One region of the Nonomuraea sp. NPDC050404 genome, then DNA from elsewhere that is predicted to be linked to it. Evidence: riboswitches for the same ligand, from Rfam matches in the RefSeq annotation. Region 1 holds a riboswitch; each other region holds the start of a gene.
The links. A riboswitch is a leader RNA that binds a small molecule or an ion and turns the genes downstream of it on or off. The one in region 1 is predicted to bind cobalamin.
Positions count from the first base shown of each region.

Region 1 (9,581 bases):
GGCCCATGAGCGCGACGCGGGAGGTGACGTCGAGGAAGGCGGTCGGCTCGTCCAGCAGGATGACGGACGGCTCCTGGGCCAGGGCGCGGGCGACGAGGACGCGTTGCCGTTCTCCGTCGGACAGTTCGGTGACCTGGCGGCCGGCCAGGTGGCCGGCCTGGACGGCGGTCAGCGCCCAGGTGACGATCTCGTGGTCGGCGGGCGACAGCCGGCCGCTGAAGCCGGTGTGGGGATGGCGGCCGAGCCCGGCCACCTCGCGGGCGCTGAGCAGCGGGGGCAGGTCACGTTCGGTGAGCACGACGGCGAGGCGGCGCGCCAGGTCTGCGGCCGGGACGGAGGCGACCGGCCGGTCGCCGATCAGGACGGCGCCGGACAACGCGGGTTGCAGGGCGGCCATGGTACGCAGCAGGGTGGATTTGCCGGTTCCGTTCGGGCCGATGAGCACGGTCAGCTCGCCGGGCGCGGCTTCGGCGTCGAGCCCTTCGAGCACCCGGCGTTCGGGCCGGCCGCGCCTGGCCGGGTAGCCGGCGCAGAGCTCTCGCAGGCGGAGCGCCATCGTCACACCCCCAGTCCGGTACGGGCGGCGCGGCTGCGCAGCAGCACCGTGATGACCACCGGCGCGCCGACGATCGTGGTCACGGCGTTCAGCGGCAGCACCACCCCGCTGCCCGGCGCCTGGGTGGCGACACAGCACAGCAGCGCGGTGGCCGCGCCGAGCAGCGCCACGCCGGGCATCAGCAGCCGGTGGTCGGTGGTGCCCAGCAACAGCCTGGCCACGTGCGGCACGGCCAGGCCGAGGAAGGCGACCGGGCCGCAGTAGGCGGTCACCGCGCCGGCCAGCACGGAGGCGAGGAGCAGGGTGAGCGTGCGAACCAGCCGGACACGGACGCCCATCGTGCGCGCGTAGTTCTCCCCGAGCAGCAGCGCGTTGAGTGGTTTGACCCCGGCCAGTGCGCCCGCCAGGGCGGCGAGGCAGACCGGCCCGAACAGGCCCAGGTCGGCCCAGGTGGTGCCGGCGAAGCTGCCCAGGCCCCAGCTGATGAACTGCTGGGCGCGCTGCGGGTCGGTGTAGACGAGCAGCAGGGTGATGACCGAGGTGGCGGCCGAGCCGACCATGACGCCGACCACCAGCAGCGTCACGACCGAGCGGACCCGCCGCGACAGCGCCAGCACCAGGGCGAGCACGGCCGCCGCGCCGCCCGAGGCGGCCACCACGATCCCGGCCCGCCCCAGCCCGGCGACCCCGGCCGTGAACGCGCCGGCGGCGCCGCCCCAGCCGACGATGACGAGCGCCACGCCCAGGCTGGCGCCGGAGCTGACGCCGAGGATGTACGGCTCGGCCAGCGGGTTGCGGAACAGCGTCTGCATCTGCACCCCGGCCACCGACAGGGCCGCTCCGGCCAGGGCCGCGGTGAGGGCGCGTGGCAGCCGTACCGTCCAGATGATCTCCGTGATGGTCGGGTCGGCGGCGGGGGCGCGGAGCACGGCGGCCAGCGCCTGGTCCAGCGGGATGGAGGTGGAGCCGAGGGTGACGGCCAGCGCGAACGCGGCCGGGACCGCCACCGTCAGGCCCCACAGGACACCCGCCCGGCGGCGGTCTGCCGCCGGTGCGGCCGGGATGGCTACCGCGGTCACTTGGTGAGTTTCTGGTAGAAGGTGAACTGATGGCCCGGGGCCAGGTCGGGGTGGAGGATGGCCACCAGGTCGGCGAGGATCAGCTCGGGGTGGCCGACGCCGCGCTCGAAGAAGTCGTTGCCGCCCTCCGGTCCCAGCGCCTTGTTGGACGACCACACCTGGCCCGACTCGTACGCGGCGAACTTGGCGTAGCGGGCGTCGGCCTTCTCCACGTCCGTGAGGGTCTTCCACTCGGGGGCGGTGGCCAGCCACACCTGGGCGTCCTTGGCCTTGGCGAGCACGGCCTCCAGGTCGAGCGTGGTGCTGCCGGGGCCGGGGAGATCGGCCCAGGCGTAGGTGCCGCCCGCATCCTTGATCAGCCTGCCGACGTAGCTGCCGCCGTTGGAGACCGACCACTGGCCCTGGTACATCTGGCCCGGCAGGATCGTGACCGGGGTGACGCCCTTGACCTTGGCGGCCAGGGCGTTGTAGTCGGCCTCCACCTTGTCGAACACCGTCTGGGCCTGCTTCTCCGTACCGGTGAGCGCGGCCATGACTTTGATCCACTCGGCCCGGCCGAGCGCCGTGCTCTCCAGCCATTCGGCGTTGGCGACCACCTTGACACCGGCCTGGCGCAGCGGCCCGTACGCCTTGTCCTCGGTGCCGCCGGTCATGAGCACGTCCGGCTTGGCGCCGATGACCTTCTCGGTGTCGATCTCCTGGCCGGAGGCGTACTCGGTGACGGCGCCGGCGGTGACCCGCTCGCGCACCTGCGCCGAGGTGATGAACGCGGCGGAGGCCACACCCTTGAGCCGGTCGAGCACGCCCAGGTCGGTGACGAAGGGCAGGTGCGTGGTGGCCGCCGAGAACAACGACCTGATCGGCGTCTCGACGGTGATCGCGCCCGCCAGGTCGCCGGTCAGCTCGGGCGCGGGCGTGCCGCAGCGCACCAGCACGTACGTCTCCGCCCTGGCTCCCGGAGCGGGCTGCTTGACGGTGACGACCTGGTAGTTCCTGGCGTAGGCGAGGGTGACGTTGGTGGCGTGCCGCAGCGTCTGCTTGACCGGGAAGTAGTCCGTGTTCGCGTCATAGGCGGTGACGCAGCGGCCGTCGGCGGGTGCCGGGGCCGCGGCGGGCTCGGGGGTGCCGCACGCGGTGGCGGCCAGCAGGACGGCGAGCAGCACGCCTGAGAGGTGGCGGGAAGGGCCCAACGGGGAGCTCCTGGGGGACGGGCCGCGGCGACCGTTCCTCGACGGCGCCCACGGCGGGTGATGAGCGGGATCACCGGAAAGAACCGTGGACAGCCGGGTGCCATGGCGGTCACCGTCCTCTCTTGGGGAGATCCGCCCCAAATTCCTCGAGGAGGCGACCGCGTGAGTCTCCTGGCTCTCGGGTCAACGCTCACCCCGGCCTTCCCACCCATGGGCAGTGGCCTTCGTCGGGGATCGCTCACCGATCACAGTGGCGGGACCGCGCCGGAATCACACCGGCTTCCTCGTTCCGCCGTCGCCTGCATGATGCTGTTAGGTAGATCTTTGCTAGGAGTTGCCCGGTCCCGTGGTCGGTGAAACCGGGAGTGTCCCGCCATCCGGACCCTTGTCGCGTAAGAGGCGTCCGCGCTCTAGGGCGGCCTTTGCGGTCGGTTCGCCCTGTCCGCCAGGCAGGCGCGTCGCACGAGGGAACCCGGTACGAGTCCGGGACCGATCCAGCCGGATGTCCCCCGGATATGGGACGAAGCACGGGTGCCGGGGCTGATCGAGGAAGGCTCGGGCGCGGGCACCGAGCGGCCCTCGTCGCACAGCCGACGCGACTCGGTCATGGTGGCGTCCACCAGGGGACGGTCCGGGCCACCGGTGGGCTCGTCGGCGAGCAGCTCCTTCACGCGTAGCTTCATGGCACGGTCACTCATGTCCTGGGCTGCGAGGGCACATCACGGAGCGGGCTTCCACTCGGGGAGTGTGTTGAACAGGCCGCCGGTGGCGTGCTCGTGGGCCTCCACTCCGACCGTGATGCCCGACCAGCCGCCCCGCACCACGTAGGTGTGCTTGAGGTAGACCAGGTACACCCACACCTGGTCATCGCTGAGGCGCCGCTGGAGTTCGTCGTAGGCCCGTTTGCGTACGGCGGGGTCGGCCGACTGGCGTCCGGTGTCGAGGAGTTTGTCCACCTCGGGCGCCTTGTAGCGGCCCGGGTTGAAGTAGCCCTGGCCGATGAAGGATGAGTGGAACAGCTCGTAGTTGGTGTAGTCGGGATCGTACGGACTGCCCCAGCCCATGATCAACGCGTCCTTGGACATGCGCGCCTCGATGGCCTCCCAGTCCAGCCCGGCCAGTCGCACGTCGATGCCGATCTTCTTGGCGTCCGACGCCACTGCCAGCGCCAGTTCCTTGCGCAGCGAGTCGCCCGCCGGGTACATGAGCGTGAACCGGGCGGGCGTGCCGCCCTTGGCGCGGATGCCGTCCGCGCCGGCCTGCCATCCGGCCTCCTCCAGCAGCCGCACTGCCGCGTCCCGGTCCGGTGCCGCCGGGCCGTCCACCGCCGGGTTGTGCCAGTCGGTGCCCGGCGCGACGGGACCGAACGCCGGTTCCCCGGCCCCCGCGAGGATCGTGGCGACCATGGCCTGCCGGTCGGTGGCCAGGTTCAGTGCCTTGCGGATGGCCAGGTCACCGGTCACCGGCTGCTCCAGCGGGAACATGACGCCCCGGTAGTCGGCGCTGGGCGCCTCGTACACCGTCACCCCCGGCTGGTTCCTGAACCGGCCCGCCGCCTTGGGCGGCAGCTCCGTCGCGGTGAACTCCCCCGCCGCCATCCGGGTGGCCCGGGCGTTGTCGTCGCTGGTGTACGCCAGCACCACCGTTTTGATCGCCGGCCGGGCACCCCAGTACCGCTCGTTGGCCTTGAGCGTGATCTTGTCGCCTTTGACCCACGACCCGAAGGTGTACGGCCCCGTCCCCACCGGGTCGCTCTTGACGTCCGAGCCCTCGGGCACGATGCCGAGCGTGGCCCGCTGCAAAATCGGCGCGTAGGGGTACTTCAGCCGGAACACCACCGTCCGCGCGTCCGGCGCCTCCACCTTCTCGATCGCGGCGTAGTCGCCGCGGATCGGCGAGTTGTTGGCCGGCTTGAGCAGCTCCCGGTAGGTGTAGGCGACATCGGCGCCGGTCAGCGCCTTGCCGTTGTGGAAGGTGACGCCCTGGCGGAGGGTGAAGGTCACCTCGGTCCCCTTGACCTCAGGTAACGCCTCGGCCAACGCGGGTCGCAGCTTCAGGTCAGGGGTGCGGCGCACCAGCCCGTCGTACAGCAGGGAGCCGCCGTCGGGCGCGTACCCGAGCACGGGGCTCAGCGTGTCGGGCTCCGACCCCAGGCCGAGCACGACGGTGTCCTGCGTTCGCGACGCCGTGGGCTGCGTCGGGGCCGAACACGCGGTGAGCGCCAGGAGCATCGCCGCGAGCAGGGCCGGTCTGCGCCTCATGCAGTGACCGTAGAGCGACATACTTGCTATTGCAATACCTTCGCAAGAGTGCGACGGAAGCGGGCGAGCAGTAGTGCGGCGGTGGCGGCGAGGCCGGTGAACAGGCCGAGCCAGGTGCCGAGCGTGTCCAGCCCGACCGGTACGGCCAGTAGCCAGGCGGCGGGCAGCCCGATGAGCCAGTAGCCGACGAGGGTCACCCGGAAGCCGCCCTTGGTGTCGTCGACGCCGCGCAGCAGCCCGACCCCGATGTTCTGCGCGCAGTCGGCGAACTGCATGACGGCCGCCACGAAGAGCAGGCCGGTGGCGATCTCCATCGCCGTGGTGTCGCCCGGTTGCAGGAACGGGCGCAGCACCAGGCCGGGCAGCGCCACGTACAGCACGGCCACGACGCCCATCGCCACGGCCCCGCAGGCCAGCGCGGCGCGCGCGATCCGCCGGGCCTGCCGTGGGTCGCCGAGGGCGACCTCGCGGCTGACCCCGATGGAGGCGGCGTGCGACAGGCCGACCGAGATCTGGAAGACGATGTAGACGAGCTGGTTGACGGCGGTGTGCGCGGCCAGGGCCGCGGTGCCGAAGGTGCCGACGAGCAGGGCGACGACGGAGAAGAAGCCGGCCTCGGAGCCGTAGGTGGCGGCGATGGGCACGCCGAGGCCGGTGAGCCGGCGCAGGGTGGCGGGGCGGGCTCGCCAGGCGCGCAGGTCGAGCATGGGAGCGAGGTCGGGGTCGCGGCGTGCGGAGAGGTACAGGGCGATGGAGGTCAGCAGGTGGACGGTGCTGGTGGCCAGGCCGATGCCGGCCGGCCCGAGGGAACCCATCAGCGCCAGATTGAGTGCGAGGTTGACCACGATGGAGGCGAGGGTGATGCGCAGCAGGGCCTGCGGGCGGCGCATCCCGACGGTGAACTGCCGGATCGCCTGGAACCACAGGCACGGCACCAGTCCGGGCGCCAGCGCCCACAACATGGGCCGCATCGCGTCGATGACCTCGGGGGCCTGCCCGAGCAGCGCCACGCCCTCCCCCACCGCGATCATGAGCGCGGCGCCCGCGACCCCGGCGGCGGTGGCCAGCGCCAGCGCGGCGCGTACGAGGTCGCCGAGGTCCTCCCGCCGGGCGTGCGCGGCGGCCACCTGGTTGCCGACGGCGGTGACCAGGCCGACGCCCATGGTGCGGAACTGGTTGAAGATCACCATGGCCAGCCCGCCGGAGGCCAGCGCCTCGACGCCCAGCAGGCCGAGCATGGCGGTGTCCGTGGTGGTCAGGGCGACCTGGGCGAGCTGGGTGAGAGCGAGCGGTACGGCCAGTGCGGTGAGCTCACGGGTCGTTGTTACCTTGCGCATACTCTCCCTTTAGGGTAGGCACACCTAAGCAAAACTGCACCATGGACGGGGACAAAGTGGACCTTAGTCGGCGTCAACTCTTGACGTCCGCCGGGGGTGCCGGGCTCGTGGCACTGCTCGCGGCCTGCGGTGGCGAAAACGATCCCAGGCCGGCGGGATCGGCCCAGGGTTCCCCGGTCAGCGGGGGCACGCTGCGGATCGGCGCGCTGGGCCGGGCGAGCGCGATCACCCGCGACCCGCACGGCACGCAGGCCAACGAGAGCGACTACCTGATCATCAGCCTCATCTACGACACGCTGACCGCCCCCGGCTCCCCCGACAACACCGCCCCCAGGCTGGCCGCGACGTGGAAGGCCGACGAGGACGTCAAGACCTGGCGGTTCACGCTGGCCAAGGGCGCGACGTTCCACGACGGCACGCCGGTCACCGCCGAGGACGTCGTCTGGTCGTTGCGCCGGCTGCGCGACACCCCGGGCGGCGCGTCCCGCCTGCCCGGCATCAAGACCTCCGGCATCGAGGCGGACGGCGACACGGTGGTGCTCACCTCCGACTATCCGAACGCCGACCTGCCGCTGCTGGTACGGCTGTCCACCTTCGTGCTGAAGAAGGACACCGAGGACGTCTCGAACGCGCCGGGCAGCGGGCCGTTCAAGCTGGGGTGGTACCGCGACGGCAACGCCCGCCTGGTACGCAACGACGCCTGGCACGGCGGCAGGCCCTACCTCGACGCCATCGAGGTCAAGATCTTCGAAAGCCCGCAGGCCATGGCCAACGCGCTGCTCGGCGGCCAGATCGACGTGGCCTCCAACGCCGGCGCGGTCGCGGCCAGGACCGCGGCCGCCCGTCCGGGCGTGCAGGTGCTGCGCCGGCCGAACGACATGTCCATGCCGATCGTCATGCGCACCGCCGAGGGCAGCCCGTTCGCCGACCCCAGGGTGCGCGAGGCGCTGCGGCTGGCGGTGGACCGCGAGGCCATGGTCAAGCAGGTGCTCAGCGGGTACGGCCGGGTCGCCAACGACGTGCTCGGCACCGGCGACGCCGCCTACGCCAAGGATCTGCCACAGCGCACCCGCGATCTCGCGCGGGCCAGGCAGTTGTTGCAGGAGGCCGGGTTCGACCTGACGAAGACGTATCAGCTGCGCACCACGGAGGACGTCGCGGGCCTGGCCGAGTCCGCGACGCTGTTCGCCACTCAGGTACGCGAGGCGGGCGTGCGGGTCGAGGTGGTCAAGGAGGAGTCGGGGACGTTCTGGGACAAGACCTGGCTCAAGGCCGACCTGTACACCACCTACTGGGGCACCAACGACTCGGTGCTCTTCTTCGCCAGCAAGATCCTGGCCGGGGACGCCGCGCAGAACGAGACGGCGTGGCGGGACGCCGAGTTCGACCGGGCGTACAAGCAGGCCGTCGGCACCCTGGACGAGACCACCCGGGCGCAGGCCATGCGCAGGCTTCAGGAGATCCAGCACGAGCGCTCCGGCTACGTGTTGTGGGGCATGGCCGACGGCATCGACCTGGCCGCGGCCACCGTGCGGGACCTGCCCAAACTGCCCGGGTACGGACGAGTGCAACTCGAGCGGGTATGGCTGGCCAAGCAGTAGCGGCGCTCACCCGGCTCGGCTGGGTACTGGCCCGGCGGGTCGCCCTGCTCGCCGCGTTGCTGGCGCTGGTCTTCGCCGTCGTCGAGGCCCTTCCCGGTGACGCGGCCGAGGCGACGTCCGAGCGGGGCGAGAGCGCCGCCGACGTCGAGCGGCGGCGTGTGCTGCTGGGGCTGGACCAGCCGCTCGTGTGGCGGTTCCTGCGCTGGATGGCGGGTCTGCCGGCCGGTGACCTCGGGGTCTCGGCGCGTGGCGAGCCGGTGCTGAGCCTGCTGGCCGGACCGCTGCCGAACACGTTGCTGCTGGGTGGGCTGGCGCTGGCGGTCACCGTGGTGGCGGCGGTCGGGCTCGGCGGCTGGGCGGCGCTGCGGCCGGGATCGTGGACCGACCGGGTGATCTCCGCCTCCGCCACGGCGGTGCTGGCGCTGCCGGAGTTCGTGATCGCGGTGGCGCTGGTGCTGGTCTTCGCCTTGTGGGCGGGCGTGCTGCCCGCCGCCACGCTGGCCGGCGCGGACGGCGCGCCCGCGTCGTGGAACATGCTGGTGCTGCCGGTGCTGGCGCTGGCGATCCCGCAGATCGGCTGGAACGCCCGGATCGTCCGCGGCGCGCTCGCCGACGAGGGCAGGGCTCCGCATGTCGCGGCGGCCGTGCTGGACGGGCTGACGCCGCGCCGGGTGCTCACTCACCATGTGCTGCCTGGTGCGCTGCCTGCCATTGCGGCGGGGGTGGCGACCTCAACGGGCATGCTGCTCGGCGGCGCGGTCGCGGTGGAGACGATCTTCAATTATCCGGGGGTGGGGGCGCTGCTCGCTGGTGCGGTGGCCGATCGGGACGCCCCGATCATCGCGGGTGTGGTGGCGCTGACCGGGGTGGCCATCACCATGGTGCTGCTCGTGGCGGACGCGATCCGCGCCTGGGCGGCAGGGGTACGCCGGTGAAGCACCGCATGGTGTTGCGCCTGCTGCCGGCTCTGGTGCTGCTGCTGGTGGCCGTGGCGGGCCCGTTGCTGGCGCCGCAGCCGGTGGACCAGCCCGTCACGATCCCGTACGGTCCGACGGGGATGGACGGGGCGCTGCTCGGCGGCGACCAGCTCGGCCGGGACGTGCTCAGCAGGCTGCTGCACGGCGGCCGGGATCTGGTGATCTCCTCGCTCGTGGTGGCGGCGCTGGTGACCGGGATCGCGGCCGTGCTCGGCGTGGCCGGCGCGCTGCGGCCCGCGTTCGGGCGCGTCGTGGAGCGGACGGCGGACGTGTTCATGCTGCTGCCGGCCGTGCTGGGCATTCTGCTCATCACGCTGTCCTGGCCGCAGGGTGGCCGGTTGGCGCTCGTGGTGGCGGCGGTGGGTCTGGCCCTCCCGTACGCGGTGCGCTTCATGGCCGCCGCCGCGGCACCCGTCGTGGCCACCGGTTATGTCGAGGCGGCGGTCGCGGGCGGTGAGCGGATGTGGCATCTGATCTTCCGTGACGTGCTGCCCAACCTGCGCGCCACCGTGCTCGCCCTGTTCGGCCTGCGTTTCGTCTCGGCCGTGTACGTGGTCGCGACGGCGGCGTTCCTGCAGAT
Region 1 is NZ_JBFAKB010000001.1:3,228-12,808, forward strand. Features, by position in the region: gene AB0I81_RS00025 (ATP-binding cassette domain-containing protein) at 1-556, opposite strand, end outside; gene AB0I81_RS00030 (iron ABC transporter permease) at 559-1,635, opposite strand; gene AB0I81_RS00035 (ABC transporter substrate-binding protein) at 1,632-2,825, opposite strand; cobalamin riboswitch at 2,969-3,147, opposite strand; gene AB0I81_RS00040 (hypothetical protein) at 3,236-3,508, opposite strand; gene AB0I81_RS00045 (ABC transporter substrate-binding protein) at 3,545-5,086, opposite strand; gene AB0I81_RS00050 (MATE family efflux transporter) at 5,113-6,423, opposite strand; gene AB0I81_RS00055 (ABC transporter substrate-binding protein) at 6,531-8,024, shown strand; gene AB0I81_RS00060 (ABC transporter permease) at 8,006-8,959, shown strand; gene AB0I81_RS00065 (ABC transporter permease subunit) at 8,956-9,581, shown strand, end outside.

Region 2 (9,581 bases), on a different contig from region 1:
GGTATCCGGAGTCGGGCGACCAGTCGCCCTCCAGCGGCGGAGGCGCCGCGATCCCGGCCGCGGCCAGGCATTCCTGCCAGCCCTGGCGGCGCTGGCGCGCCTCGATCCACTCGTCGGGGCCCGAGACGTGCCAGACCTGGCGGTGCCCGAGGTCGAGCAGGTGCCGGGTGGCCAGGCGGCCCGCCTCCTTCTGGTCGATCCCGAGCACGCGGGCGCTGGCGGTGCGCGAGCCGTCGAGGGTGACCGTGGGGATGTCGCGGGTGATGTCCTCCACCTTCTGGGTCACCGAGATGAGCGGCACGGCGATGACGATGCCGTCCACGCCCTGGTCGGCGAGCTTGGACAGGGAGCGCTCCATCAGCGCGGTGTCCAGCCTGGCGATGGTCGCGATGCTCACCGCGTAGCCGGCCTCGCCCGCCGCCGCCTCGACGCCGGCGGTCACCGCCGAGCGCGAGTAGTAGCCGCCCGACTGCAGCAGCACGAGCCCGAGGGTGTGGCTGCGGCCCGACGACAATACCCTGGCGGCGTTGTTGAAGCGGTAGCCGAGCTTGTCCACCGCGGCCAGCACGCGCTTCCTGGTCTCCGGGTTGACGTTCGGCGAGTCGCGCAGCGCCCGCGAGACGGTCTGCGCCGACACCCCGGCGGTCTTGGCCACGTCAGCCATGCTCGGCTGTCTCGCGGGCCGCCCGGCGGTCTCGGTCATGGCGCTCCCCTCTCGCGGCCGCTGCGCGCCGCGAACCTCTCGCGGCGTTGGTCCGCCGCGAATCTCTCGCGGCCGTTCAGCGCGCGAACCTCTCGCGGCCGCTCAGCGCCGCGAACTTCTCGCGGCCGGTACGCGCCGCGAAGTCGTCAGCCCAGATCATAGCGCGCTTGTTACAGATGTCATCGATAACATAGGCTCCCCTGCGTGATCGAGCTGCCCGCGCCGGATCCCACCCCGGCCACGACGACGACCACGGCCCACGCGCCGCCCACGAGCACGCTCACCTGGCATGGCGGCCGCCTGTTCCGGCACGGCGTACCGCATCGCATCCTGTCCGGGGCGCTGCACTACTTCCGCGTGCACCCCGCCCTCTGGCGGGACCGGATCCGGCGCCTGGCCGACCTCGGGCTCAACACGGTCGACACCTACGTCGCGTGGAACTTCCACCAGCCCCGCGAGGACGCCGCGCCACGCTTCGACGGCTGGCGGGACGTGGAGCGGTTCATCGAGACCGTGGCTGAGGAGGGTCTCGACGTCATCGTGCGGCCGGGGCCCTACATCTGCGCCGAGTGGTCCAACGGCGGCCTGCCGAGCTGGCTCACCGGGCGCGACCTGGCGCTGCGCAGCTCCGACCCCGCCTTCACCGCCGCGACCGGCCGCTGGTTCGACGAGCTGATCCCGCGCCTGGCCGCGCTCCAGGCCGCCGAAGGCGGGCCCGTCGTGGCCGTGCAGGTGGAGAACGAGTTCGGCAGCTACGGCGACGACCGGGACTACCTGCGCTGGAACCGCGACGCCCTGACCGCGCGCGGCATCGGGGAACTGCTGTTCACCGCCGACGGCCCCACCGAGCTGATGCAGGACGGCGGCACCCTGCCCGGCACCCTCGCGGCCGTCACGCTGGGCTCCAAGCCCGGGGCCGCCCGCCGCCTGCTCGCCGCGCGGCGGCCGGACGAGCCGTTCGTCGTCGCCGAGTTCTGGAACGGCTGGTTCGACCACTGGGGCGAGCGGCACCACGTACGCGGGGTGGACAGCGCCGTGCGCACGCTCGAAGGGATCGTCGCCGACGGCGGCAGCGTGAGCGTCTACATGGCGCACGGCGGGAGCAACTTCGGGCTCTGGGCGGGCGCCAACGAGCAGGACGGACTGCTGCAACCCACCGTGAGCAGCTACGACTCCGACGCCCCCGTCGCCGAGGACGGCACGCTCACGCCCAAGTTCCACGCCATGCGCGAGGTGCTCGGGGCGAGCGGACCCCTGCGGGTGCCGGAGCGCATGCCGGTGCTGCCGCCGGCGCGCGTCCCCCTCGTGCACCACGCCGGCCTGCTCGCGGGGCTGCGCGCCGTGCCCGCGCCCACCTCGTCGGGGCCGCGCCCGGCCTCCTTCGAGCGGCTCGGACTGGACGCCGGCATGGTGCTGCACACCGCGCGGCCGCGCATCCCGGCGGGCGAGCACCGGCTCACCCTCACCGACGTACGCGACCGCGCCCTGGTCTTCGCCGACGGCGTGCTCCTCGGCGTCGCCGGGCCCGGCTCCCCGGAGCTCCCGATCCACGGCACCGGAGCCGTCGTACGCCTGGAGGTCCTGGTCGAGAGCCTCGGCCGGGTGAACTACGGGCCGGGCCTCGGCCGGCACAAGGGCCTGCTCGGGCCCGTACTCGTCGATCGGCGGATCGTGCAGGGCTGGGACAACACGCCGATCGCGCTGCAGGAGTGGTCGGCCGACGAGTTGTCCAAGGCGACCAACGCCGGCCTGGAGGACGGGGACGCCGGTTTCGCCGTCGCGACAGTGCGCGTGGACACACCCGCGGACACCTTCCTCGCTCTGCCGGGCTCGGGACGTGGCCTGGTCTGGGTCAACGGCTTCCTGCTCGGCCGCCACTGGGACATCGGCCCGCAGGTCACGCTGTACTGCCCGGCGCCGCTGCTGCGTACGGGCGAGAACGTCGTGACGGTCCTGGAGCTGGAACGGCTCGGCGGTCTCCTGGAACTCCGGGACCGGGCCGAACTGGGCCCGGCGGAGGAGTACATCGAGGAGTTCGGCTGACCGGCGACACAGGAGGTTCGGCGGCGATTAACTGACAGTTCAAGAAATAGTCAGACATCGGCATGGGGCCGGTATAACGTCTCTGCTCGATCACTGAAACGTCGAAGACGGGTACTGCACCATGCGCAAGGTCCTGACTCTCACCGTGGCCGCCACCTCGGCCCTGACCCTCCTTTCGCCTCCGGCGACCGCCGCCGACCGCCCGCGCGACCTACCGGCGGAGATCGACGGCGGCGCCTGGACCGCGGGGCACGTCCAGGGCATGGCCATCGACCGGCGCAAGGGGTTCATGTACTTCTCCTTCACCAACCTGCTGGTCAAGACCGACCTCAAGGGCAAGCTCATCGGCTCCGTGACCGGCTTCACCGGGCATCTCGGCGACCTCGACTTCAACGCCCAGGACGGCCGCGTGTACGGCTCGCTGGAGTACAAGGAGCAGGAGTCGTTCTACATCGCGATCTTCGATGTGGACCGCATCACCAAGCCGGACATGGACGCCCAGACCACCGACGTGGTCAAGACCGTCTACCTGAAGGACGTCGTCGCCGACTACGCCGCCGACATGAACAGCGACGGCAAGTTCGACGGCAACATCGGCGACACCCCCGACCACCGCTACGGCTGCAGCGGCATCGACGGCGTCTCCTTCGGCCCCGAGTTCGGCAAGAAGGGCGGCAAGCAGAAGCTGACCGTCGCCTACGGCATCTACGCCAACACCTCCCGGGCGGACAACGACCACCAGGTCCTGCTCCAGTACGACATCCAGCGCTGGAAGAAGTACGAGCAGCCCCTCACCGAGAGCGCCCCGCACGACAGCGGCCCCGAGCGGGCGGACGGCAAGTACTTCGTCTACACCGGCAACACCACCTACGGCGTGCAGAACCTCGAGTACGACGAGCACACCGGCAACTGGATGATGGCCGTCTACAAGGGGACGAAGCCGACGTTCCCCAACTACACCCTCTTCGCGGTGGACGGCGACAAGCGTCCCAGGACGGGCGAGATCAAGGGCCAGCCCGAGGCCGAGCGCGGTAAGCTCCTCACCCTGGCGTCCGGCGGGGTCGAGGACGAAGCGACGGGCGTCAGGGGCTGGCGGGCCACCGGCGGCGAGTACGGCCTGATCTCGCTCGGCGGCGGCCGCTACTACGTGGCCGCCGCCGACAAGGTCACCGAGGGCGGCGTCGAGAAGCACACCGGCCAGGCCCAGCTCCACCGCTGGACCGGCCAGTACCCGAACCCCTTCGCGAAGATCACCCAGGCGCCGGCGTAACACTTCAGAGCCGATCGGCCGGGCCCGTCAGGTGGGCTCGGCCATCGCGGTGAGGCGGCGGGCGAGCCGGGCGATGGCCTCCCGCAGCTCGGGCGGCTCCAGCACCTCCGCCTCGAACGGCACCAGGGCCACGTGCACGGCCATCCAGTTCAGGTCGTCCCCGCCGACGATGAGCACGCACCAGCCGTCGCGATCCTCCTCCACCCGCGCCACCTGGGGCGGCACCAGCTCCTGCACCTGGGCGGGCCGGGCGTGCACGCGTACGCGGGCCAGATACCGGTAGGGCGCCTCGGTCGTCCCCCGCTGCACGTACGCGACCGGGTCGGGGTGCGGCCTCGGCTTGAAGCGCCAGGTCGTCGCCGCCACCTCGCGCATCCGGTCCAGCCGGAAGGTGCGCCAGTCGTCGCGGCCGGTGTCCCAGGCCATCAGGTACCAGCGGCGGCCGGTGGCGACCATCCGCACCGGCTCGACCGTGCGCTCGCTCTCCCCGCCCTCGCGCGCGGCGTACCTGAACCGCACCCGCACGGCGTCGCGGCAGGCCCGCGCGAGCGTCACCAGCAGTTCCTGGTCGATCTCGACCCCCGGCCCCGTGAGGGTGTCGGTGGCGCCGTGCACCGCCCGCACCTCGGCGCGCAACCGGGGCGGCATCACCTGGTCGAGCTTCGCCAGCGCCCGCAGCGCCGCCTCGCCAGCGCCGGCGACCGTGCCGCCGGACGCCAGCCGCAGGGACACCGCCGTCGCGATCGCCTCCTCGTCGTCGAAGAGCAGCGGCGGCAGCCTGGTGCCCGCGCCGAGCTGGTAGCCGCCGCCGACGCCCGCCGTGGCGTGCACGGGGTAGCCGAGCACGCGCAGCCGTTCCACGTCGCGGCGCACCGAGCGGTCGGTCACGCCCAGCTCGGCGGCCAGTTCGGTGGCGGTCCATGACGGGCGGTGCTGCAGCAGCGCCAGCAGGCGCAGCACGCGCTCGGTCGTCCCCTCGACGGTCATTTTTTCATGGTTCCACACATCACGGACCGATCCTGTCCGCTATTTGCGGGAAGGTGAGACGCATGACCGACCAGACCTGGAACTCCCTGCTCCGCGACCAGATCGACTGGCACTGGACCCACCAGCTGCGCGACCGGCTCGACGGGCTCACCGACGACGAATACTTCTGGGAGCCGGCGCCCGGCTCGTGGAACGTGCGCCCGCGCGGCACCGGCACAGCGCCGGTGCAGGCCGGAGCCGGCGCGATGACCATCGACTTCGCGTTCCCGATGCCGGAACCGGCGCCGTTCACGACCATCGCCTGGCGTCTCGCGCACGTGAACGTCGGCGTGCTCGCGATGCGTAACGCCTCGCACTTCGGCCGCGTGCCCACCGACTACGACTCCTACGAGTACGCCGCCACCGCCACCGATGCGCTGGCCCAGCTCGACGCCGAGTACGCCAGATGGCTGGCCGGCGTCGAGGCCCTCGGCGAGGACGGGCTGGCCCGCCCGTGCGGTGAGGCGGAGGGCCCGTACGCCGACTATCCGCTCTCGGCGCTGGTGCTGCACATCCACCGCGAGCTGATCCACCATCTGGCCGAGGTGTGCCTGCTGCGCGACCTCTACCTGCACACCCACCGGGAGGCGAGCTGACATGGCGCGCGACGTACAGATCACCTTCGACTGCGCCGACCCCGCCGCGCTGTCGGCCTTCTGGGCCGAGGCGCTCGGCTATCAGGTGCAGGATCCGCCCAAGGGCTTCGAGTCGTGGGAGCAGGCGCTGGAGGCGTGGGGCGTGCCGCCCGAGAAGCGCAACGACGCCTCGGCGGCCGTCGACCCGGACGGCTCGGGGCCGCGGCTGTTCTTCCAGCGGGTGCCGGAGGGCAAGCAGGTCAAGAACCGCGTGCATCTTGACGTACGGGCGGCTCCCGGGCTTGAGGGCGAGGCGCGGATGGCGGCCCTGGAGGCGGCGGCCGAGCGGCTGATCCCCCTTGGCGCCACCCGGTCGCACCGCGTCGAGCCCGCTCCCCCGCTTGAGCTGGGTTTCATCGTGATGGCCGACCCCGAGGGCAACGAGTTCTGCCTGGACTGAGCCCCCGGGGTCACGGGACGGGTGTGCGCGGCTTAGGGTGGGTGCCGCAGTCGGTTCGTACCTGCCCGCCAGGCAGGCGCGTCGCAAGAGGGAACCCGGTGTGAATCCGGGGCTGCCCCGCAGCGGTGAGTGGGAGCGACCGCCGTCACCCGCACTGGGCCTCCGGGCCCGGGAAGCGACGGCCAGTAGGAGCGAGCAGGACGCCCACGAGTCCGAAGACCTGCCGCTGCCCGCGCGCGCCGGCGTGCGGCGACATCGACGGCCTCGAGGGCGGGCCGGGCGAATCGCAGGTGCGCGCCACACCTCGTTCTGCGGTCGCGCCCTTCGCCTCCGGGGGATCGTCGAGGTCTCCCGTGACTCGCGAAGGAGAGTACGTGGCCAACACCCCCGCCACCACGCCCGCCACCGGGCCTGACATCCACGCCACCGCGCCCGACAGCCCCGCCACCGCGCCTGGCACCACCGTCCCCGGCACCACTGTGCTCGGCTATCCCCGCATCGGCCCCCGGTGTGAGCTGAGATCGGCCACGGAGGAGTACTGGGCGGGCCGGCTGGACGCCGAAGGGCTGCTGGAGGTGGGTGCGCGGTTGCGCGGGTCGGTCTGGACGGACCTGCGCGCGGCCGGTCTCGACCAGATCCCGTCCAACACCTTCTCCCTCTACGACCACCTGCTCGACGCCGCCGTACTGGTGGACGCCGTCCCCGAACGCTTCCGCCACCTGGACGGGCTGGACGCCTACTTCGCGATGGCACGCGGCGCGGACGGCATCCCCGGCCTGGCCACGGACGAGTGGTTCGGCACCGGCTACCAGCACCTGGTGCCGGAGATCGGCCCCGGCACCAGGTTCAGGCTGGCGGCGGCCGGACGGGCCAAGCCGCTGGCCGAGTACCTGGAGGCCCGCGCGCTGGGGGTGGAGACCCGGCCCGTGCTGGTCGGGCCGCTGACGTTTCTGCTGCTGGCCGCCTCGCCCGCCGGTTTCCGGCCGCTGGACCTGCTCGACGACCTGATCGAGGTCTACGCCGAGCTGCTGGAACGGCTCAGCGGCGCGGGCGCCACCTGGGTGCAGTTCGACGAGCCCGCCCTGGCCTGCGACCGCAACTCCCGCGAACTCGCCGCGCTCGGCCACGCCTACCGCAGGCTGGCCGCCCTCCCGTCCCGGCCCAGGCTGCTGGTCTCCACCGGCTTCGGCGAGATCGGGGACGCGCTGCCCGTCCTGGCCGCGACCCAGGTGGAGGCCATCGGCCTGGACTTCGTGGCCGGTCCCGGCAACCTTGAGGCGCTGGCCTCGATCGGCGGGCTGCCGCTGCGCACCCTGGTCGCCGGGGTGGTGGACGGCCGCAACGTGTGGCGTACCGACCCGCGCCAGGCCCTGGCCACCTGCGCGTCCCTGCTCGGCCTGGCCGGGGAGGTGACGGTGAGCACCTCCTGCTCGCTCCGGCACGTGCCGCTCGACCTGGACGCCGAGCCCGACCTCGACCCCGGCCTGCGCGCGCGGCTCTCCTTCGCCAGGCAGAAGGTCGATGAGGTGGTCGCGCTCGGCCGGGCCCTACGCCAGGAACGCCCGGCCACCCCGTCCCACGCCACCGCCCCGAACCCTCCCGTGAGCGACGCCACCGGTCATCGCCCCACGGCCGCCCGCCCGCACGCGCCCGACCACGACACAGTGGCCCGCCTGTACGCGCCCGACCACCGCGTGCGCGCGCGACTGGACGCGCTGGGCAAAGGGCGGCCGCGCGCGGAGTGGGCCGTGCGGTCGGCGGCGCAGCGGCGCGCGTTCGGGCTGCCCGACCTGGCCACCACCACCATCGGCTCGTTCCCTCCCTCAGAACGCGTCCTCCGGGCGCGGGCGGACCTGCGCGACGGCCTGATCGACGAGGCCGGCTACGAACGGGCGGTACGCGACGAGATCGACCGGGTGATCGCCTTCCAGGAGCGGCTCGGCCTCGACGTGCTGGTCCACGGCGAGCCAGAGCGCGAGGACATGGTCAGGTACTTCGCCGAGCGGCTGCGGGGGTTCGCCCTGACCCGCCACGGCTGGGTGCAGGCGTCCGGCACCCACTACGTACGCCCGCCGATCCTCTACGGCGACGTCTCCCGCCCCGCCCCGATGACCGTCCGCTGGGCCACCTACGCCCAGTCGCGCACGGACCGCCCGGTCAAGGGCGTGCTCACCGGCCCCGTCACGCTGCTGGCCCGCTCCTACGCGCGCACCGACCTGCCACGCGCCGACATCGCCCGGCAGCTCTCCCTCGCGCTGCGGGACGAGATCCACGACCTCCAGGCCGCCGGCATCGGCATCATCCAGATCGACGAGCCCGCGCTGCGCGAGCTCCTGCCGCTGCGGCAGGCCCAGCGCGCCTTCTACCTGTCCTGGGCCACCGGCGTGTTCCGGCTGGCCACCTCGGGCATCGCCGACACCACCCAGATCCACACCCACATCTGCCAGTCGTGGTCGGAGGACGTGCTCGCGGCCATCGGCGCCCTCGACGCCGACGTCACCAGCGTCGAGTCGGCGCGTCCCCGCATGGGACCGCTGTCCGGCCCGCGTGCCGCGCTCTTCCGCGGCGGGGTGGGCCCCGGCGTGTACGACAGCCGCTCGCACCGCGTCCCCGGCGTCGAGGAGATGGCCGACGCGCTGCGCCACCTGCTCAGGTCCGTCGGGCCCGACCGGCTCTGGGTCAATCCCGACTGCGGGCTGCGCACCCGCGAGCCCGCCGAGATCGAATCTGCCCTGCGCAACATGGTCGCCGCCGCGGCCCGCGTCAGAGCGGCCCTGCCCGCCGCCCTCGATCAACCGTCGGGCGGGCGGTGACGGTCGCGGTCCAGTGAGCAGTCGCCGCATCCGCTGCCGCCGGGGACCCGGTAGTACAGGCAGCAGGTGCTGCGGCGGAAGGCGAAGTCCCGGTTGAGGGGCAGGCCCCTGCCGCGCAGGTCTCCCGTGCCGAGCAGCCGCCGGGTCAGCTCGGTGACGGGTGCGCGCAGGCTGGGGCGGGCCTTGATGAGCTCGCGGGCGGCCTCGGCCAGCGCGGAGGCGGCGTTCCCGTGCAGCAGCCCCGAGGCGACCTTGACCCGGAGCCCGGCGGCCAGCGCGGCCAGGTGCTCCTCCATGACCAGGCGGTACAACACCGGTGCGAGCGTCTCGGAGTCCGGCCACCCGCCGGGCCGGGGCAGCGGATCAGGGATGAGCCACCCTCGGGGCTGGGGCAGCGCGTCAGGCACGAGCCACCCTCGGGGCCGGGGCACCAGGAGGGCCGCGCCTTCGGTCTCCTGGTGCAGGTCGTCGAGATCGGGGACGAGGCCGTGAGCGACGGCGCAGCCCAGCGTGAGCGACCACAGGCGGGCGGCGTGCCCGAGTTGCACGATCGAGGCGGCGACGCGTAACTCGGAGGTGCGGTAGCGGGCGGCGCGGGCCGCCACCAGGTGCGGCATGCCCTCGGCGTAGGCGTGCGCGATGGGACGCCAGGCGCCGTCCGCGTCCCCGACGGTGATCGCGAAGAACGGGC
Region 2 is NZ_JBFAKB010000009.1:191,261-200,841, reverse strand. Features, by position in the region: gene AB0I81_RS25985 (LacI family DNA-binding transcriptional regulator) at 1-703, opposite strand, end outside; gene AB0I81_RS25980 (glycoside hydrolase family 35 protein) at 908-2,746, shown strand; gene AB0I81_RS25975 (hypothetical protein) at 2,868-4,016, shown strand; gene AB0I81_RS25970 (YafY family protein) at 4,044-5,003, opposite strand; gene AB0I81_RS25965 (DinB family protein) at 5,066-5,638, shown strand; gene AB0I81_RS25960 (VOC family protein) at 5,640-6,077, shown strand; cobalamin riboswitch at 6,163-6,299, shown strand; gene metE (5-methyltetrahydropteroyltriglutamate--homocysteine S-methyltransferase) at 6,557-8,890, shown strand; gene AB0I81_RS25950 ((2Fe-2S)-binding protein) at 8,869-9,581, opposite strand, start outside.
Region 2: linked by a shared signal. The riboswitch ahead of metE (5-methyltetrahydropteroyltriglutamate--homocysteine S-methyltransferase) and the one ahead of AB0I81_RS00035 (ABC transporter substrate-binding protein) in region 1 are both predicted to bind cobalamin.

Region 3 (9,581 bases), on a different contig from region 1:
CTCGGGGTCCAGCACGTACGTCTCGGTCAGCTTGTCGTACATCCAGTCGGCCACCACGCCGGTGGTCGCGTCGTAACCGAACAGGTAGTCCACGGTCGCGGCCAGCTCGAACGCGCCCTTGTAGCCGTGCCGCCGCATCGCGGCCAGCCAGCGCGGGTTGACGACCCTGGCGCGGAAGATCCGTGAGGTCTCCTCCGACAACGTCCTGGTACGTACGGCGTCCGGGCGGGTGCTGTCGCCGATGTAGGCGGCCGGGGCCTTGCCGGTGAGGGCGCGGACGGTGGCGACCATGCCGCCGTGGTACTGGAAGTAGTCGTCGGAGTCGGCGATGTCGTGCTCGCGGCTGTCCACGTTCTTGGCGGCCACCGCGATCCGGCGGTAGGCGTCCTCCATCTGCGGGCGCGCGGCCACGCCGTCCAGGTCGCGGCCGTAGGCGAAGCCGCCCCACACCGCGTACACCTCGGCCAGGTCAGCGTCGTCGCGCCAGCTCCGGTTGTCGATCAGCGGCAGCAGCCCGGCACCGTACGCGCCGGGCGCCGAACCGAAGATCCGCATGGTGGCCCGGCGCTCGTCACCGGCGGTCGCGGCGACGTGGGCACGGACGTAGTTGTCCTCGTGCGGCTCGTCCAGGCCGGCGACCAGGCGTACGGCGTCGTCCAGCATCGCCACCACGTGCGGGAAGGCGTCGCGGAAGAAGCCGCTGATGCGTACCGTCACGTCGATCCTGGGCCTGGCCAGCTCGGCGAGCGGGATCGGCTCCAGGCGGGTGACCCGGCGGGACGCCTCGTCCCATTCGGGGCGGACACCGAGCAGCGCGAGCACCTCGGCCACGTCGTCGCCCGCCGTGCGCATGGCACTGGTGCCCCAGACGGACAGCCCCACCGAACGCGGCCACTCCCCCGTGTCGGCCCGGTAGCGCTCCAGCAGCGACTCGGCCATCGCCTGCCCGGTCTCCCAGGCCAGTCTGCTGGGCACCGCCCTGGGGTCCACGGAGTAGAAGTTGCGGCCCGTCGGCAGCACGTTGACCAGGCCGCGCAGGGGCGATCCGCTCGGCCCTGCCGGGACGAAGCCGCCGTCCAGGGCGTGCAGGAGGTGGTCGAGTTCGTCGGTGGTACGGGCCAGGCGCGGCACCATCTCAGTGGCGGCGAAGGTGAGGATGCGCGTGACCAGGTCCACCCGCTCGTCGTGAGGTTCCCCCTGCCCCTCGCGATCCTCGCGGGGTTCGCTGAGAACCTCGCGATCCTCGTGGGATTCGCCGAGCACTGCCCTGGCCACCCCGGCCGCCGCGTCCGCCGCCCAGTCGCGTTCCTCCATGCCCGCCGCCAGAGCGCGGGCCAGCGCCTCGGCCCTGTCCACCTCCCCCAGCCCCGCCGTGCCGTCCTCGGCCAGGCCGAGGGCCTCGCGCAGGCCGGGCAGCGTCTCGCGGCCCGCCCACAACTGCCGGGCCCGCAACATGGCCAGCACGAGGTCCACCCGCACCTGCCCGGACGGCGCCTGCCCGAGGACATGCAGCCCGTCGCGGATCTGCGCGTCCTTCACCTCGCACAACCAGCCGTCCACGTGCAGGATGAAGTCGTCGAACTCGCTGTCGTGCGGCCGGTCGGCCAGCCCCAGGTCGTGGTCGAGCCGGGCGGCCTGGATCAGCGTCCAGATCTGCGCGCGGATGGCGGGCAGCTTGGCCGGGTCCATGGCGGCGATCGTGGCGTGCTCGTCGAGGAGTTGTTCCAGCCGGGCGATGTCGCCGTACGTCTCGGCGCGGGCCATCGGCGGCACCATGTGGTCCACCAGCACGGCGTGCGCCCGCCGCTTGGCCTGCGTACCCTCCCCCGGGTCGTTGACCAGGAACGGGTAGACCAGCGGCAGGTCGCCGATCGCCGCGTCGGTGGCGCACGCGGCCGACATGCCCGCCGCCTTGCCCGGCAGCCACTCCAGGTTGCCGTGCTTGCCGACGTGCACCATCGCGTGCGCGCCGAACTCGGCCGACAACCAGCGGTAGGCGGCCAGGTAGTGGTGGCTGGGCGGCAGGTCGGGGTCGTGGTAGATGGCGATCGGGTTCTCGCCGAAGCCGCGCGGCGGCTGCACCATCACGACCACGTTCCCGGCGCGCAGCGCGGCCAGCACGATGTCGCCCTCGTGCACGAACAGCTCGCCGGGCGGCGGCCCCCAGTGCCGCTCCATCCCGGCGCGCAGGTCCTCCGGCAGCGTCCGGTACCAGCTCTCGTAGGAGGCGGCGGAGATCCGTACCGGATTGCCCGCCAGGTGCTCCTCGGTCAGCCAGTCCTGGTCCTGGCCGCCGGCGGCGATCAGCGCGTGGATGAGCGCGTCGCCGTCCTGCCCGGCCACGCCGGGGAAGCCGTCGCCCAGGTCGTAGCCGGCCTCGGCGAGCCTGGCCAGCAGCCGTACGGTGCTGACGGGGGTGTCCAGGCCGACGGCGTTGCCGATGCGGGAGTGCTTGGTCGGGTACGCCGACAACATCACGACCAGGCGCCGCTCGGCGGGCGGGACGTGGCGCAGCAGGCCGTGCCGTACCGCGATGCCCGCCACCCGGGCCGCCCGCTCGGGGTCGGCGGCGTAGACGGTCAGCCCGTCCTCGTCGATCTCCTTGAACGAGAACGGCACCGTGATGATGCGCCCGTCGAACTCGGGGATGGCCACCTGGGAGGCGGCGTCCAGCGGCGACAGGCCGTCGTCGTTCTCCTCCCACGCCTGCCTGCTGGTGGTCAGGCAGAGCCCTTGCAGGATGGGCACGTCGAGCGCGGCCAGCGCGCCCACGTCCCACGCCTCGTCGTCGCCGCCCGCGCCGGCGGTGGCGGGGCGCGCGCCCCCGGCCGCCAGCACCGTCACCACCAGCGCGTCGGCGGCACGCAGTGCGTCGAGCAGTTCGGGCTCGGCGGTGCGCAGCGACGAGCAGAAGATCGGCAGCGCCCGGCCGCCCGCGTCCTCGACGGCCGTGCAGAGCGCCTCGACGAACGCGGTGTTGCCCGCCATGTGATGTGCGCGGTAGTACAGGACGCCCACCACCGGCCCGCCGCCGGACCTGGCCTCCCGCTCCAGCGGCCCCCACGACGGAGCCTGTACGGGCGGCGCGAACCCGTGCCCGGTCAGCAGCACGGTGTCGGACAGGAAGGCGTGCAACTCGGTCAGGTTGGCGGGCCCGCCGTGCGCCAGGTAGGCGTGGGCCTGCGCGCAGACGCCCGAACTGACCGTGGACAGCTCCATCAGCTCGGCGTCCGGCGCCTGCTCCCCGCCCAGCACCACGACCGGGCGCGGGCCGGCCAGCAGCGCGTCGAGCCCCTCCTCCCAGGCGCGACGGCCGCCGAGCAGGCGCACGACGACCAGGTCGACGCCTTCGAGCAGCGCGGGCAGGTCCTCCGGGCCCAGCCTGGCGGGGTTGCCCAGCCGGTATCCGGGTGCGCTCGCGCGAGCGCTCAGCAGGTCGGTGTCGGACGTCGAAAGCAGCAGAACGGTACGCCCGTCCGAACCCTCGCCGGAGCGCAGGCTCTCGTCGGAGCGTGAGCTCTCGCCGGGGCGCAGGCTCTCGTCGGAGCGTGAGCTCTCATCGGAGCCCGTGCTCTCGTCGGAGGGCAGCGGAACGGTGTGGCTGTCGCCAGGCAAGGCGCATTCCTCCCTCGGGGTCCTCGCCCCGGTCGCGGGTGACGCGACGGCAGGAGTCTCCTGGCTCCCGGATCAGCGCTCACCCCGGCCTTCCCACCCGTTGCCGGGCAGTGGCCTGCGGTGGGGTTCGCTCCCCGGTCACAGTGGCGGGACCGCGCCGGTTTCGCACCGGCTTCCTCACTCAGCCATCGTCTACCAGGAGACTACGGCAAGAGCGGCCTCCGCAAAACTGGCGTTACCATCCTCTTCGTGGCCAAAGGTGACCTTTCCGTACGCGTGCGTCCCGACGCCTGTCCGGGCGCGCTGCAGGTGCACGAGGCCGCCGACGGCGCCCTGGCGCGGATCCGGCTTCCGGGCGGCGCGGTGACCACCTCCCAGCTCCGCGAGCTCGCGGCCTGCGCGGATTCGCTCGGTTCCGGGGTGATCGAGTTGACCTCGCGGGCCAACGTACAGGTGCGGGGGCTGCGCTCGCCCGCCGCCTTCGCCACCCGGATGGCCGCCGCCGGGCTGCTGCCGTCGGCCGCCCACGAACGGGTGCGTAACATCGTCGCCTCGCCACTGAGCGGGCGCGAGGCCGGGGGCACGCTGGACGTGCAGCCGCTCGTGGAGGCGCTCGACGCGGGGCTGTGCTCGCGCCCTCGGCTGGCCGAGTTGCCGGGACGCTTCCTGTTCGCCCTGGACGACGGCACGGGGGACACGACCCCCCTCGGCGCGGACGTCACCTTCGCGGCCGGCGCTGCGGACCTCGCCTCCCCGGCCGGCGCTGTGGGTGTCGCCTCCACGGCCGGTACTGCGGACCTCTCCTCCCCGGCTGGGCAGGGACGGTTGCTCCTGGCCGGGGAGGACACCGGGCTCGTCACGCGGGCGGACGCGGCGGTCGCGCTGATGCTGGCAGCCGCCGAGGCGTTCCTCGACGAGCGCCACGCCGACGCGCCCGACGGCGAGGCCGCGGCCTGGCGCATCCACGAGCTCGACAACGGCCCCGCCCGCATCACCGCCCGCCTGGGCATCGGCGCGGCTACCGGGGCCGGCTCGGGCGGGCGGGTGAGCGGCCCGGCCCGGCCGCGTGCCGGGCGGGTGGTGCAGCAGGACGGGCGGGTGGCGCTGGAGGTGCTGGTGCCGCTGGGCAGGTTGTCCCCCGGTCAGGCGCGGGCCCTCGCCGGCTGCGGTCCCGTCGTGCGGCTCACCCCGTGGCGGACGGCGGTGGTGCTGGACCTGTCGCCCGCCGACGCGGACCGCGCGGAACGCACGCTCACCGACGCCGGCCTCATCACCGACCCCGACTCCCCCTGGGCCGGGGTCACGTCCTGCACCGGAAGCCCAGGTTGTGCGAAGGCGCTGGCGGACGTGCGGGCCGACGCGCGCCGCTGGGTCGAGGACCAGGACCGGGCCCCCGGGACACCCGTCCACTGGGCCGGTTGCGAACGGCGTTGCGGCCTGCCACGCGGCCAGGTCGTCCAGATGATCGCCACCGGCGACGGCTACCGGCAGGAAACCCCATGACACCAGCAGCCGAGGACAGCCACCGGCGGGAAACCCGATGACGCCGGCGACCGAGAACAGCCACCGGCGAGAACCCCGATGACAACCGCCATCGGCGGCGGCCGACGAGAGCCGCGGCCAACGAGAAGGGCACCAGTGACCGACTACATCCGCGACGGCGCCGAGATCTACCGGCGCTCGTTCGCGACCATCCGCGCCGAGACCGACCTCACGGGCCTGCCGCCCGACGTGGCCCAGGTCGCGGTGCGGATGATCCACTCCTGTGGCATGACCGACCTGGTCACCGACCTGGCCTGGTCACCCGGCGTGGTCGTACGGGCTCGTGAGGCTCTCGGGAAGGGCGCGCCCGTGTTGTGCGACGCCATGATGGTGGCCTCCGGCGTGACCAGGAGCAGGCTGCCCGCCGCCAACGAGGTGTTGTGCACGCTGAACGACCCGCGCGTACCCGAACTGGCCGAACGCCTGGGCACCACCCGCAGCGCCGCGGCCATGGAGTTGTGGCGCGACCGCCTCGACGGCGCGGTGGTGGCGATCGGCAACGCGCCGACCGCGCTGTTCCGGCTGCTGGAGCTGGTCGAAGAGGGGGCGGGCAGGCCGGCGGCGGTGCTCGGCATCCCGGTGGGGTTCATCGGCGCGGCCGAGTCGAAGCGGGCGCTGGCGGACAGCGATCTGGAACACCTGGTGGTGCACGGCCGTCGCGGCGGCAGTGCGATGACGGCGGCGGCGGTCAACGCCATCGCGAGCGAGAGGGAGTGAGGACGATGAAGGGACGCCTGTACGGGGTCGGCCTCGGTCCCGGTGACCCCGAGCTGGTCACGGTCAAGACCGCCAGACTGATCGGCGAGGCCGACGTGATCGCGTACCACGCCGCCAGGCACGGCCGCAGCATCGCGCGTTCGATCGCGCTGCCGTACATGCGGGAGGGGCAGATCGAGGAGTTGCTGCTGTACCCGCTGACCACGGAGACCACCGACCACCCCGGCGGCTACCAGGGCGCGCTCGACGACTTCTACGCCGACTGCGCGCAGCGGCTGGCCGTGCACCTGGACGCGGGCAGGACCGTGGTGGTGCTGGCCGAGGGCGACCCGCTGTTCTACGGGTCGTACATGCACATGCACAAGCGGCTCGCCCACCGCTACCCGACCGAGGTGGTGCCCGGCGTCACCTCGGTCAGCGCCGCCTCGGCCGTGCTCGGCCGTCCGCTGGTGGAGCGGGAGGAGGTGCTGACCGTGCTGCCCGGCACGCTGCCCGCCGACGTGCTCGCCGACCGGCTGCGCGGCACCGACTCGGCGGCGGTGCTGAAGCTGGGCAGGACGTTCGAGAAGGTACGCGACGCGCTCGCCGAGGCCGGGCGGCTGGACGACGCCTGGTACGTCGAGCGCGCCACCATGGGCACGGAACGGGTCGCGCCGCTCAAGGACGTGGACGCCGACGGCGTGCCGTACTTCTCGCTGGCCCTGCTCACCAGCCCGGCCGAGCGCACGTTCGTGCCTCCGGCCCCCGAGACGGAGCCGCGGGGCGAGGTCGCCGTGGTGGGGCTCGGGCCGGCGGGGCGGCCGTGGCTGACGCCCGAGGCCCAGGAGGCGCTGGCCGCCGCCACCGACCTCGTCGGGTACGGCCCGTACGTGGACCGGGTGGCGCCGAACCCGCGCCAGCGCCGCCACCGTACCGACAACCGGGTCGAGGGGGAACGCGCCCGGCACGCGCTGGAACTGGCCCGCGACGGCGCGCGGGTGGCGGTGGTGTCGTCCGGGGATCCGGGCGTGTTCGCGATGGCCAGCGCGGTGATGGAGGCGGCGGCCGACTTCCCTGGCGTGCCGGTGCGCGTCGTGCCTGGGCTGACGGCGGCGCAGGCGGTGGCGAGCCGGGTGGGCGCGCCGCTGGGTCACGACTACTGCGTGATCTCGCTGTCCGACCTGCTCAAGCCGTGGGAGGTGGTGGCCGGCCGGCTCGCGGCGGCGGCCGGGGCGGATCTGGTGCTGGCGATCTACAATCCGGCCTCGCGCAGCCGTACGTGGCAGCTCGGCGCGGCCCGCGACCTGCTGCTCGAACACCGTGAGCCCGGCACGCCCGTGGTGATCGGCCGGGACGTCGGCGGCGAGCAGGAGAGCGTCACCGTCACGACGCTCGACGAGCTGGACCCGGGGCAGGTGGACATGCGCTGCCTGCTGATCGTCGGCTCCTCGGCCACCCGGGTCACCGATCGCGGCCTGGTCTTCACCCCGCGCCGTTACCCATCATGAACCCAGGCCACCGCCGCCTCCACCGCGTCCACCAGATGGGCGCCGGGTGGGAGCGGCGGCCGGTTCACCATGATCACCGGTAGGCCGAGCTCGCGGGCGGCGACGAGTTTGGCGGCGGTCATGGTGCCGCCGCTGTCCTTGGTGACCAGCACGTTCAGGTGGTGTTCGCGGATGAGCGCCCGTTCGCCCTCGACGGTGTAGGGGCCACGGGCGAGCAGTACGTGCGCGTTGGGCGGCACGGGGGGCTCCGGCGGGTCCACCGACCTGGCCAGCAGCCATACGTCGGGGAGTGAGGCGAACAGCGGCAGGCTCCGGCGCCCGGTCGTGAGGAACACCCTCTGCCGGTCTCTGGCGGCGAGCAGGGTGACGGCGGCCTGGAGGGAGTCCACCCGCTGCCAGGAGTCGCCCTCTCCCGCGCGCCACCCGGGACGCCGCAGCACCAGCAGCGGGACCCCGGTCGCCGAGGAGGCCGCGACCGCCGAGGCCGTCATCCGCTCGGCGAACGGGTGGGTGGCGTCCACCAGCGCGTCGATGCGCTCCTCCACCAGCCAGGCGGCCAGCCCTTCCGCCCCGCCGAACCCGCCCTCCCGCACCTGCCCCACCGGCAGGCGCGGATTGCTCACCCGCCCGGCCAGCGACGACACCACGTGCAGGCCCGGATCCTCGGCAAGCGCGGCAGCGAGAGCACGCGCTTCGGCGGTACCACCCAGAATCAGGACCCGTCGCACACCCGCCCCCAGCCGCTCACGATCCGCCGCACGCGCACTCCCCGGCCGCTCACGTTCCGTCGCACGCCCGCTCCCTGGCCGCGCTGTACAGGTGGCTGTCGGGGAACTGTGACGCCGACAACACCCGGCCGACGACGATCACGGCGGTCCGGCGTACCCCGGCCTCGTGCACCCGCGCCGCGATGTCCGCCAGCGTCCCGCGCAGGATCACCTCATCGGCCCTGCTGGCCCGCGCCACCACCGCGACCGGGCAGTCGGCGCCGTAGGAGGGCAGCAGTTCGGCCACCACCGCGTCGATCCGCTGCACGGCCAGGTGCAGCACCATCGTGGCCCGGCCCGCGCCCAGGGTCGTCAGGTCCTCGCCGTCCGGCATGGGCGTGGCGCGGGCGGAGGTCCTGGTCAGGATGATCGTCTGGCCGACGCCTGGCACGGTCAGCTCCCTGCGCAGCGACGCCGCAGCCGCCGCGAAGGCCGGTACCCCGGGCACGACCTCGTACGGCACCCCGAGCGCGTCCAGCCGCCGCATCTGCTCGGCCACGGCGCTGAAGACGGACGGGTCGCCGGAATGCAGCCGCGCGACGTCGAGCCCGTCGCGGTGCGCGGCGGCGAACTCCGCGACGATCTCGTCGAGGGTCAGGTTGGCGGTGTCCACCAGCCTGGCCCCCGGCGGGCAGGAGTCGAGCAGTTCGCGGGGCACCAGCGAGCCCGCGTACAGGCACACCGGCGACGACTCCAGCCGCCGCAGCCCGCGCAGCGTGATCAGGTCGGCGGCGCCGGGTCCCGCGCCGATGAAGTACACGGTCACTTGGGGACGTCCTTCCTGGTCAGTGACCAGACGGTGATGGGCATGGCGGCCCGCCACCCGGTGAAGCCGCCGACCGGCGAGGCCCGCTGCACGGCCAGGCGCACCAGGTCGCCGCCGAGCCTGCCGTACCACTGGGCGATGACGGACTCCGACTCCAGCGTGACGGCGTTCGCGACCAGCCTGCCGCCGGGGCCGAGCCGTTCCCAGCAGTGTTCGAGCAGGCCGGGCGTGGTGAGGCCGCCGCCGACGAACACCGCGTCCGGCGCGGGCAGGCCGTCCAGCGCGGCCGGGGCCCTGCCCTCGACGACGCGCAGCGACGGCACGCCGAGCCGGTCGGCGTTGCGCCGGAGCGCGGCGGCGCGGTCGGCGCGGTGCTCGACGGCCACGGCGGCGCACGACGGGTGGCTGCGCATCCATTCGATGGCGATGCTGCCCGCGCCCGCGCCCACGTCCCACAGCAGCTCGCCGGGGATCGGGGCGAGCCGCGCCAGGGTGACCGCGCGGACCTCCCGCTTGGTGAGCTGGCCGTCGTGCTCGTACGCCGAGTCGGGCAGTCCGGGCACGCGGGCCAGCGGCTCGGCCTCCGGCCCCGCGACGCATTCGACGGCGATCACGTGCAGGGCGGAAGCGGCGGGCTCGTTCCAGGTCTCGGCCGTGCCCCGCTGCGCGGTCTCGGTGTCCGCGCCC
Region 3 is NZ_JBFAKB010000020.1:96,736-106,316, forward strand. Features, by position in the region: gene cobN (cobaltochelatase subunit CobN) at 1-3,498, opposite strand, end outside; cobalamin riboswitch at 3,669-3,826, opposite strand; gene cobG (precorrin-3B synthase) at 3,865-5,118, shown strand; gene AB0I81_RS42710 (precorrin-8X methylmutase) at 5,254-5,874, shown strand; gene cobJ (precorrin-3B C(17)-methyltransferase) at 5,880-7,361, shown strand; gene AB0I81_RS42720 (cobalt-precorrin-6A reductase) at 7,349-8,089, opposite strand; gene cobM (precorrin-4 C(11)-methyltransferase) at 8,139-8,894, opposite strand; gene cbiE (precorrin-6y C5,15-methyltransferase (decarboxylating) subunit CbiE) at 8,891-9,581, opposite strand, start outside.
Region 3: linked by a shared signal. The riboswitch ahead of cobN (cobaltochelatase subunit CobN) and the one ahead of AB0I81_RS00035 (ABC transporter substrate-binding protein) in region 1 are both predicted to bind cobalamin.